One region of the Butyrivibrio sp. WCD2001 genome, then DNA from elsewhere that is predicted to be linked to it. Evidence: riboswitches for the same ligand, from Rfam matches in the RefSeq annotation. Region 1 holds a riboswitch; the other holds the start of a gene.
The links. Region 1 has a riboswitch for thiamine pyrophosphate ahead of thiW (energy coupling factor transporter S component ThiW). Riboswitches for the same ligand answer to the same signal wherever they lie in the genome.
Positions count from the first base shown of each region.

Region 2: linked by a shared signal. The riboswitch ahead of thiT (energy-coupled thiamine transporter ThiT) and the one ahead of thiW (energy coupling factor transporter S component ThiW) in region 1 are both predicted to bind thiamine pyrophosphate.

Region 1 is NZ_AUJZ01000005.1:34,190-38,447, reverse strand. It holds gene thiE (thiamine phosphate synthase) at 1-539, opposite strand, end outside; gene thiM (hydroxyethylthiazole kinase) at 603-1,457, opposite strand; gene thiW (energy coupling factor transporter S component ThiW) at 1,458-2,018, opposite strand; TPP riboswitch at 2,146-2,250, opposite strand; partial or broken gene G630_RS25800 (BlaI/MecI/CopY family transcriptional regulator) at 2,674-2,790, shown strand; gene G630_RS23380 (M56 family metallopeptidase) at 2,890-4,258, shown strand, end outside.
Region 2 is NZ_KE384200.1:359,899-364,156, forward strand. It holds gene addA (helicase-exonuclease AddAB subunit AddA) at 1-2,296, shown strand, start outside; gene thiT (energy-coupled thiamine transporter ThiT) at 2,311-3,003, opposite strand; TPP riboswitch at 3,067-3,169, opposite strand; gene asnA (aspartate--ammonia ligase) at 3,268-4,258, opposite strand, start outside.

The DNA.
Region 1 (4,258 bases):
ACACCTTTTAGAATCTGAATATTATCCTTATTGAGCCCGCCTATGGCATTTGCGGGTATTGGGACAGCTTCGCAGATACTTCGAAGCATATCCACAGAAGTCAAAACCGTCTTCACTTTGGTGGTGGTGGGATAAATTGCTCCTACTCCAAGGTAATCGGCACCGCTTTCATAAGCTTCCTTCGCCTGCGGCACTGTCTTTGTCGTGGCACCGATTATCATCTTGCCTCCCACAATTCTTCTTGCGACGCTGACCGGCATGTCGCTCTGCCCAAGGTGTACACCCTCTGCTCCTATCGCCATCGCCACATCTATCCTGTCGTCCACAATCAGCGGCACCTTGTACCTTGCCGTAATCTCATGAACCTTACCCGCAAGCTCCATGTATTCACGGGTGCTCTTTTCCTTTTCCCTGATCTGGACAATCGTGGCGCCGCCCCGTATGGCTGCCTCCGTCTTTCGAAGAAACGTCTCCTCATCCATTCCGGTGCTGTCTGTCACCAGGTAGAGCTTTAGCTGTTCTCTGTATATTCTTCCCATCTGTCTTGTACTATCCAATCCTATGACCGGACTAATCCTTTCTATGTTTTATGAAAAATGAATTCAGTTAGATGATTGTTTTTCTTCAGCGCATCTAAGCAAACTTTTTACAGTTTCTTCATCGATCATTGAAATTGCATTTAAAAGTTCAACAAGAAAACTTCCGCTTCCAACCATGCTTTCAGATGCTTCGCCATTTGTAAGCCTCTCCGTAACTGCTTCCTCTCTCTCATATGCAATTTCTCCGGCAATCCCGAAAAATCCGACAGCGCGGGTGACAGCTTCTATGCTCGCATTCCTTGCCAGAAACACGCCGCATATAGCCCCTAGCATGCACCCGGTTCCCGTAATCACCCCCATCATTGGATTCCCATTACTTATAAAAAATGTACGACTTCCATCTGATACGATGTCCTTCTCTCCGCTGGCGAGTCCGATCACTCCCAGATTCAAAGCCAGCATTCTTACAATATCAGCTATCTCTGAAGTTCCCAGACTTTCGTCTGCATCAACGCCAACTCCTCTATAGGTCTCATCAAAAATCGCCTTGATTTCAGAATAGTTCCCCTTTATTAAAAGGATCCCCTTTTCCCTCAAAGACAATTCCGGTTTCTGCGACCTCATCTTTAGAAGCCTCATCACAAAATCCCTGCGAAGCTTGGAGCAGGCTACGCCCACCGCATCTATCACAACCGGTATATTTTTCTCCAGAGCAGTCTCAAAAGATATCTCCATCGACTCCATTCTGGTGTCCGATATATTACCCAGATTAATTACAAGAGCAGAAGCGCTCTCAGTGATTTCCCTGACTTCCAACGGATGCTCAGCCATTATCGGCTTCGCGCCAAGTGCTAAAATTGCATTTGCGCATTGCATCATAGATATTGGATTTGTTATACAGTGAATTAGCTCAGACATTTATGACGCCTTTCTTTTTGTATTACTTTCGCTGTTTTCTTCAGTTGCCTCAACATCCCTAAGACTGTTCTGAATCCTTGAAAGCATACCCGTAGCCTTAAGTCTTAGAAGCAGCAAAAATGCGATGCTTCCCCCGATAAGGGTTCCGCAGATAAAGCTCGGAACGTAGAAAAACCAGGTCAGGCCCTCTTTCCCCCAGAGATAAGTCATAACAGGGTAGGATACGACAGAGCCGATAAGGCCCGTTCCGATGATCTCCCCAAGGACCGCTGCGAAGATTTTCCCTTTTGATAATTTGTAAAAAACTCCTGAGAGTGTTGCCCCGAAAACAGCTCCGGTCAGAGCAAGGGGCGGAATTCCCATAATCGCCATCCTGATGATGCCGATTAGAAGTGCACAGAGAAGCGCGTAAGCCGGTCCCATGAAGACCGCACAGGTTATGTTGATAAGATGCGCCATCGGGCACATTCCCTCAACTCTCAGAATCGGTGATATCACAACTCCGAGCGCCACAAACATGGCCAGCATAACCAGCCTCAACAAATAGTTACTTTTTTTCATACCTCATCTCCTATCCCAGACGGCTTGCAAAGAGACTCCCCACGGCATTCAACCACAAACCGGAAAACGATGCCCATTTTTCCAACAAAAAAGGAAGCAACCGTTCAGATTGCTTCCGCATACGTTCTTCCCATAATATCAGGCATCCCTACGTTGGCATTATCCAAATCAGGTTCTCGGTCGAAGGTCACACCTTCCTCTCAGCCTGTACTACAGGCTCCCGTCTGTTTAATTTTTCCTATTTTTTATACAACAAAATTCAATTACGCGCAATAGTTTTTAATCAATAATATCATTGTGATATCTCTGCAAAATCTTTAAAACCGTATCCCCCGAATACAGATAATCATTTAATGTGACCATCCTTCATCCCCCTTTCTCTTAAGGCAAAAAGAAAAGACAAAGACCGCCAATCTTTTGAAAAGCGTCTTTGCCTCTACTCATATATATTAGCATAATTTGAGGTTGGGTGTTAGCCCGACAAAATCAGTTCTGTATTATCCCCCGATAAAATAAAGCAATTTTAGCGTGTGATTACCTTGATTCCTGACTTTCTCTAGATTTCAAGGTAATAGAGAATAAAGGTTGACAACTTGGTCTATTCAGAGTAAACTCAGAATATGAAGTCTACACAGAATAGACCAGGGAGTTTGTAGAGGAAACATTTGGGGGATCCTTACCTGCTTTTCTTGCAGCTTTCACTTCTCGTCAGAAGCTCTCAAAAAAGGAGCTTGATGAGATTAGGGAAATCATTGATAAGGCGAAGGATTAAATGCTTGCTTTTGTTCGGATATGGTGCAGGAAAATAAATGAATTACAGAAATAGGTGCTTTCACAGTACCTGGATTACTTGAAAATTGGAGGGAAATGTATGGGGACAGTTTTTATTAAAATTCTTGAGATGAGCATAACAGCCTCATTTCTCATGATAGCAGTTATTCTTTTGAGGTTTCCTTTAAAGAAGGCACCTAAGTGGTTTATGGGTGTGCTTTGGGCTATTGTAGCATTAAAGCTCATCATGCCTTTTCAGGTTGAATCACAGTTTGGGATTTTCCCGGATGTGAATGGGGCAGTAGAATCTCTTTTGCTTGGAGATAACAAAGATGAAGAAGTGCCTGAGGCTACTTATCATGACTACACTCCGGCTTCTGAAGTGGGAGCTGCGTCTATAGGTGGCGATAATATGATAGTGCCTTCTGATGCAGAGTATGACTATCTGCCAAATGAACAGATCATAGCCACCAGCGCAAATAGTGGAGCGCTGGAGGTTTTGTCTGTAAGAAGTGAAATTCTTGCATGGCTTCGGATGGTATGGATTATCGGCGTTTTTGCAGTGGCTTTATATGCAGTTGTGAGCTTTATTTCAATTAAAAAAGATATAAATGTTTCTATTAAACTTGGTAAGAACAATGAGTGTGGGGATGGTGCAAAAGCAGCAGGGAAAGCACATGATGATGTTTTCGTGTGTGATGCTATAGATACTCCCTTTATTCTTGGATTTATAAAGCCTGCAATTTATCTGCCTTCAGGTCTTGATGAGGAGACTGTCGGTAATGTGCTTTTACATGAGAGAGCGCATATTGCAAGGTATGACCACATTAGAAAGCTTATAGGCTTTATTCTTCTTGGAATTCACTGGTTTAATCCTCTTGTGTGGATTTCCTTTACACTGTTTTGTAAGGACATTGAACTTGCCTGCGACGAGCGCGTGATAAAGAATATGTCACTTGAAGAGAAGAAGTCCTATGCTACATCACTCTTAAATTGCAGTACACATAGAAGATATGCCCTCACATATTCACTTGCTTTTGGAGAGGTGGGAGTAAAAACAAGAATTAAACAGATATTCAATTATAGAAAGCCTTCCTTCTGGCTTATCACAATGTTGATCGCGGTAAGCGGTGCTCTCTATGGATGCTTCTTTACAAGTGCTTCTGGTGGAAATGAAAAGAGTTATGATTACTCTGAAAGAGCGGCGTATGATGAACTGTTTTCTAACTGGATTAATGACTTCGAAGACAGGAATGCGGATGCAATTGTTTCTTATTCAAATGAGAAGGCAATGCAGAATCTGATGGACGAGGAGCTTTTGTTTTTTGATGCGGATGGATCCATATCCTTTGGATATTCAAGCCCATGGCCCAGTATGTTTGGAAGTGAGGAAATTCCCAATAAAACAATAATCATTACAAATGATTATAATAAGGCAGAGGTGCACTACTATGCTGCAGATTCAGAGC
Region 2 (4,258 bases), on a different contig from region 1:
GAGTGAGGTCTTAGACAGCGTAAACTATATCTTCGAGCAGATAATGGATGAGGATTTAGGACGCGTAAGATACAACGAAGATGCCAGACTTGTGGTGGGCGGAACATTTCCGCAGCCGGAAGGGGAGAATCCCTTTGCCACAGAGCTTTTACTCGGAGATGTAACAGACCTTTCCTCTGATGAAGGGAGAGAGCTTGAGGCCTCCATGATAGCGACGCGAATAGAGGAGCTGCTTGAGAGCGGAGTTGTAACTGAGGGCGAAGACAGTTTCAGAAAGGTCAGATACGGAGATATAGTAATACTTCTAAGGACTACCAAGGGCTGGGATGACATATTCAGGAAAACTCTGGAAAGCAGGGGAATCCCTGCCTATGTTGAATCGAGAACGGGATATTTCTCAGCGACAGAAGTGGTGACGGTTCTGAATTTCCTTAGAATTCTGGATAATCCGAGACAGGATATTCCTCTTGCAAGTGTGATGCGCTCTGATATAGGCGGCTTTACCGATGAGGATCTTGCGCTTATTAAGGCAGCCGACAGGGATACAGAGAAGACCGGCTTCGAGGGTGACAGCTTTTACGATATTCTGCTTAGATGCAAAAATCTCGAACAGCTTCAGCCCTTGGAGAATAAGATAAGCGCGTTTATAAATCTCATAGAAGACTACAGGCAGAGGGCCGAATATCTCCCCGTAAGTGAGCTTATAGGCACGATTTTAAGCGACACTCATTTTGCAGAATACTGCGCATCACTTCCGGGAGGCACGAAGCGCCTTGCAAATCTGAATATGCTTAAGGAGAAGGCTGTAGACTACGAGAAGACCAGCTTTAGCGGAGTTTTCCATTTTGTAAGGTATATAGAGCAGCTTGAGAAATACGAAGTGGATTACGGCGAAGCCAATATTCTTGATGAAAATGCCGATGTTGTACGCATAATGAGTATCCACAAGAGTAAGGGACTTGAGTTCCCCGTTGTTTTCCTCTCGGGAATGGCAAAATCCTTTAACTTCATGGATACTAAAGACTCCGTTGTGCTTGACATGGACTATGGAATTGGAGCACCTGCCATTGATCTCGAGAGGCGTATTCAATATAAGACGCTGAGAAAGAATATCATGGGCGAGAATATGAAGATGGATATTCTCGGTGAGGAGATGCGTATTCTTTATGTTGCCATGACAAGAGCCAAGGATAAGCTTATTATGACCGGTCAGATAGAGATAGGCGATGAAGAAAAGGCATCTGAAGGAAGCCTTAGAGGAAGGCTAGGAAGGAATATGCTTCTGAGAAACAGAGAGGCACTTTCCGGAGAGATGCCCTACATTCTTCCGTATTATCTAAGGAGTTCTGCCGGAAGCTATCTTGATCTGGTTTTGATGGCACTTGCCCGTCATCCTGACTATGCGAAGCTTTGCGAGAGTGTTGGAGTGTCCTGTGATCCGTTAAACAGAAGCGATGAGGTCCCCTTTGGTTTCAGGGTTATGACTAAGGATGAACTGACAGCAGAAGAGATAAACAGAGATGTTACAGCCAAGGTGCGCCTGGATAATCTTCTTATGCCTGCCGGTCCGGAGAAACTGCGCTATGCAGATCTTTTCGGTGAGAGATTTGGCGACAGCTACGCATTTGACTCTTTCGAAGGCCTTTATGTAAAGACTACGGTTACAGAGCTTAAAAAAGCTATGCTGGAGCAAAAGGATGAGCCTACTCACTTTATATTTGACGAAGAAGAGATAGTTCCTTCCTTCATCGCCGAAAAGGAGAAACAGGCTAAAGGTGCTGCAAGGGGTACAATCTACCACAGAGTTATGGAGCTTTTGTATGATGAGGGAGATATGACTCCTGATGATAGAGCAGGTGACCTTGTAAACTGGATGAAGAAGATGGAAGCTCTCGGCAGAATGCCCGAAGGAGCTTCTGACAGCGTGGATGAGAAGGATATACTTGCCTTTTATAAGAGCGACATCGGAGAGCGTATGAAGAAGGCTCACGATTTGGGAAGGCTTCACAGAGAGTCACCCTTTATGATGGGAATAAGTGCGAATAAGGTTAATTCCAAATTCCCCGACTCCGAGCAGGTTCTTATTCAGGGGATTATTGACGTCTGGTTTGAAGAGGACGATGGACTCGTTCTCCTGGATTATAAGACTGATAGAGTAAAGGACGGAAGCGAACTCTCAGAGAGATACAAAATTCAGTTGGAATACTATGAGGATGCGCTTGAGAGGATCACACATAAAAAGGTGAAGGAGAGAATAATCTACTCCTTCACCCTGGGCGAAACTATAAATTTGTAATTATGTAGTTCTCATCATGATGCAAGATGAAGCTGTTCTCTTACGTCTTCTTCATTTGCAAGATACTTGATTCTTGTGAATGCATTTCTGACTGCAGGAACACAGAGAATAGCAAATGTGAGCACTGCTTCAGCTCCGAGGTAGGAACCGTTATATACTAGTGAGTATCTGAAAGCGCTCATACCCTCAGGTGCATACTGGCCAAAGAAGATCACTCCTGAGAGTACTGCAAAGAACAGACGACCTAAAACACCTGCGATATAACCTAAGCTCATGCCATGCTTGAAACGTGAGAATAATCCGGAAACTCCAAGCGCACCAAACGCAAGGATATAATCACATATGAGCTGAGGAATACTGATGATATAGGGTCCGATGATGAGCTGAAGTAGTCCGTATGCGAGTGCAGAAGTAAGACCTGCTCTTACACCGTACAGATATCCTACGAATGTAATGAAGAACATCGAGAACAGTGTAACGGCTCCACCCATGGGCATCTCCCATATCTTGATCATTGATGTGATCATTGCCAGGGTAACGCACATAGCCGCAAATACCAGCTGCTTTACAGAAAAATGATTTTTATGATCTTTTCCTGTGAAAAAGCATGTAGCTATAAGCGCAAAAATAAATAACATAACCAGAAGGCCGTAGCCTGCTGAGGTGGGCTGGTAAGTATCGTCTACAAGCTTAAAAAATAGGGACATATAAAAACCTCCTCCGTTTATTATTCTGCACGGGGGAGGCTTCATTTTCATCATATTTACCGCATCGCGATATATATGCTTCCTTACGCCGGTATTACCCGGTTCAAGTAATAAGGGTCGATGTTGGGCTCAACACCATCTCAGCAAAGCTCCCCTAGCAAAATATTTATAATTTATATGTAGTTTTCGATTTAATTTAATGCTATTTCATAATCTTTGTCAACAGAATTATTGGGTGTTTTCAATGAAAATCAAATAGCGATATTATAACAGCGGTATACCGTTTTCTCTTGCATAGTCGGTGTAATCCTCAGCCCAAAGTGAGCACTGTACTTCACCGATGTGTGCCTTTCTTAAGAAGAAGAGGCAAAGTCTTGACTGACCGATACCACCACCGATGGTATAGGGAAGCTTTTTCTCCAAAATAGCCTTCTGGAAAGGAAGCTCTGCACGCTCTGTGCAGCCGGCCTTCTCGAGCTGCTCCTTAAGAGAATCCTCATCTACACGGATACCCATTGATGAGAGCTCAAGTGCAATATCAAGCACGGGATAGTAAACAAGAATATCGCCGTTCAATGCCCAGTCATCGTAGTCCGGAGCTCTTCCGTCATGCTTCTCGCCGGATGCAAGAAGATCACCGATCTGCATGATGAAAACAGCACCCTTTTCCTTTGTGATGAGATATTCACGCTCCTTGGCATCTTTTCCCGGATACATATCTTCAAGCTCCTGTGAGGTGATGAAGAAAATATCATGAGGAAGGATCTCTTCTATATAGTCATACTGAATTGACATATACTTCTCAGTCTTGCGAAGAACCTTATATATTGTACGAACAGTGTCCTTAAGGAAGTCAAAATTGCGGTCTGCCTTGCTGATGATTTTCTCCCAGTCCCACTGATCTACGAATACCGAATGGATATTGTCGGGAATCTCATCTCTTCTGATTGCGTTCATGTCGGTATAGAGACCTTCGCCGACTTTGAAGCCGTATTTTTTAAGTGCGTAGCGCTTCCACTTAGCAAGTGAGTGAACTATCTCAGCTTCACGCTCATTCTCCTCGCGGATATCAAAGGCTACGGGACGCTCAACGCCGTTCAAATTATCATTAAGTCCTGACTCGGGCGCAACAAACAGGGGCGCGGTAACACGGAGAAGATTCAAATTCTCAGAAAGAGTATTCTGAAAAAAGTCCTTAACTGTTTTGATACCGACCTGCGTGTCGTGGAGGTTTAATGCAGACTTGTAATCCTGG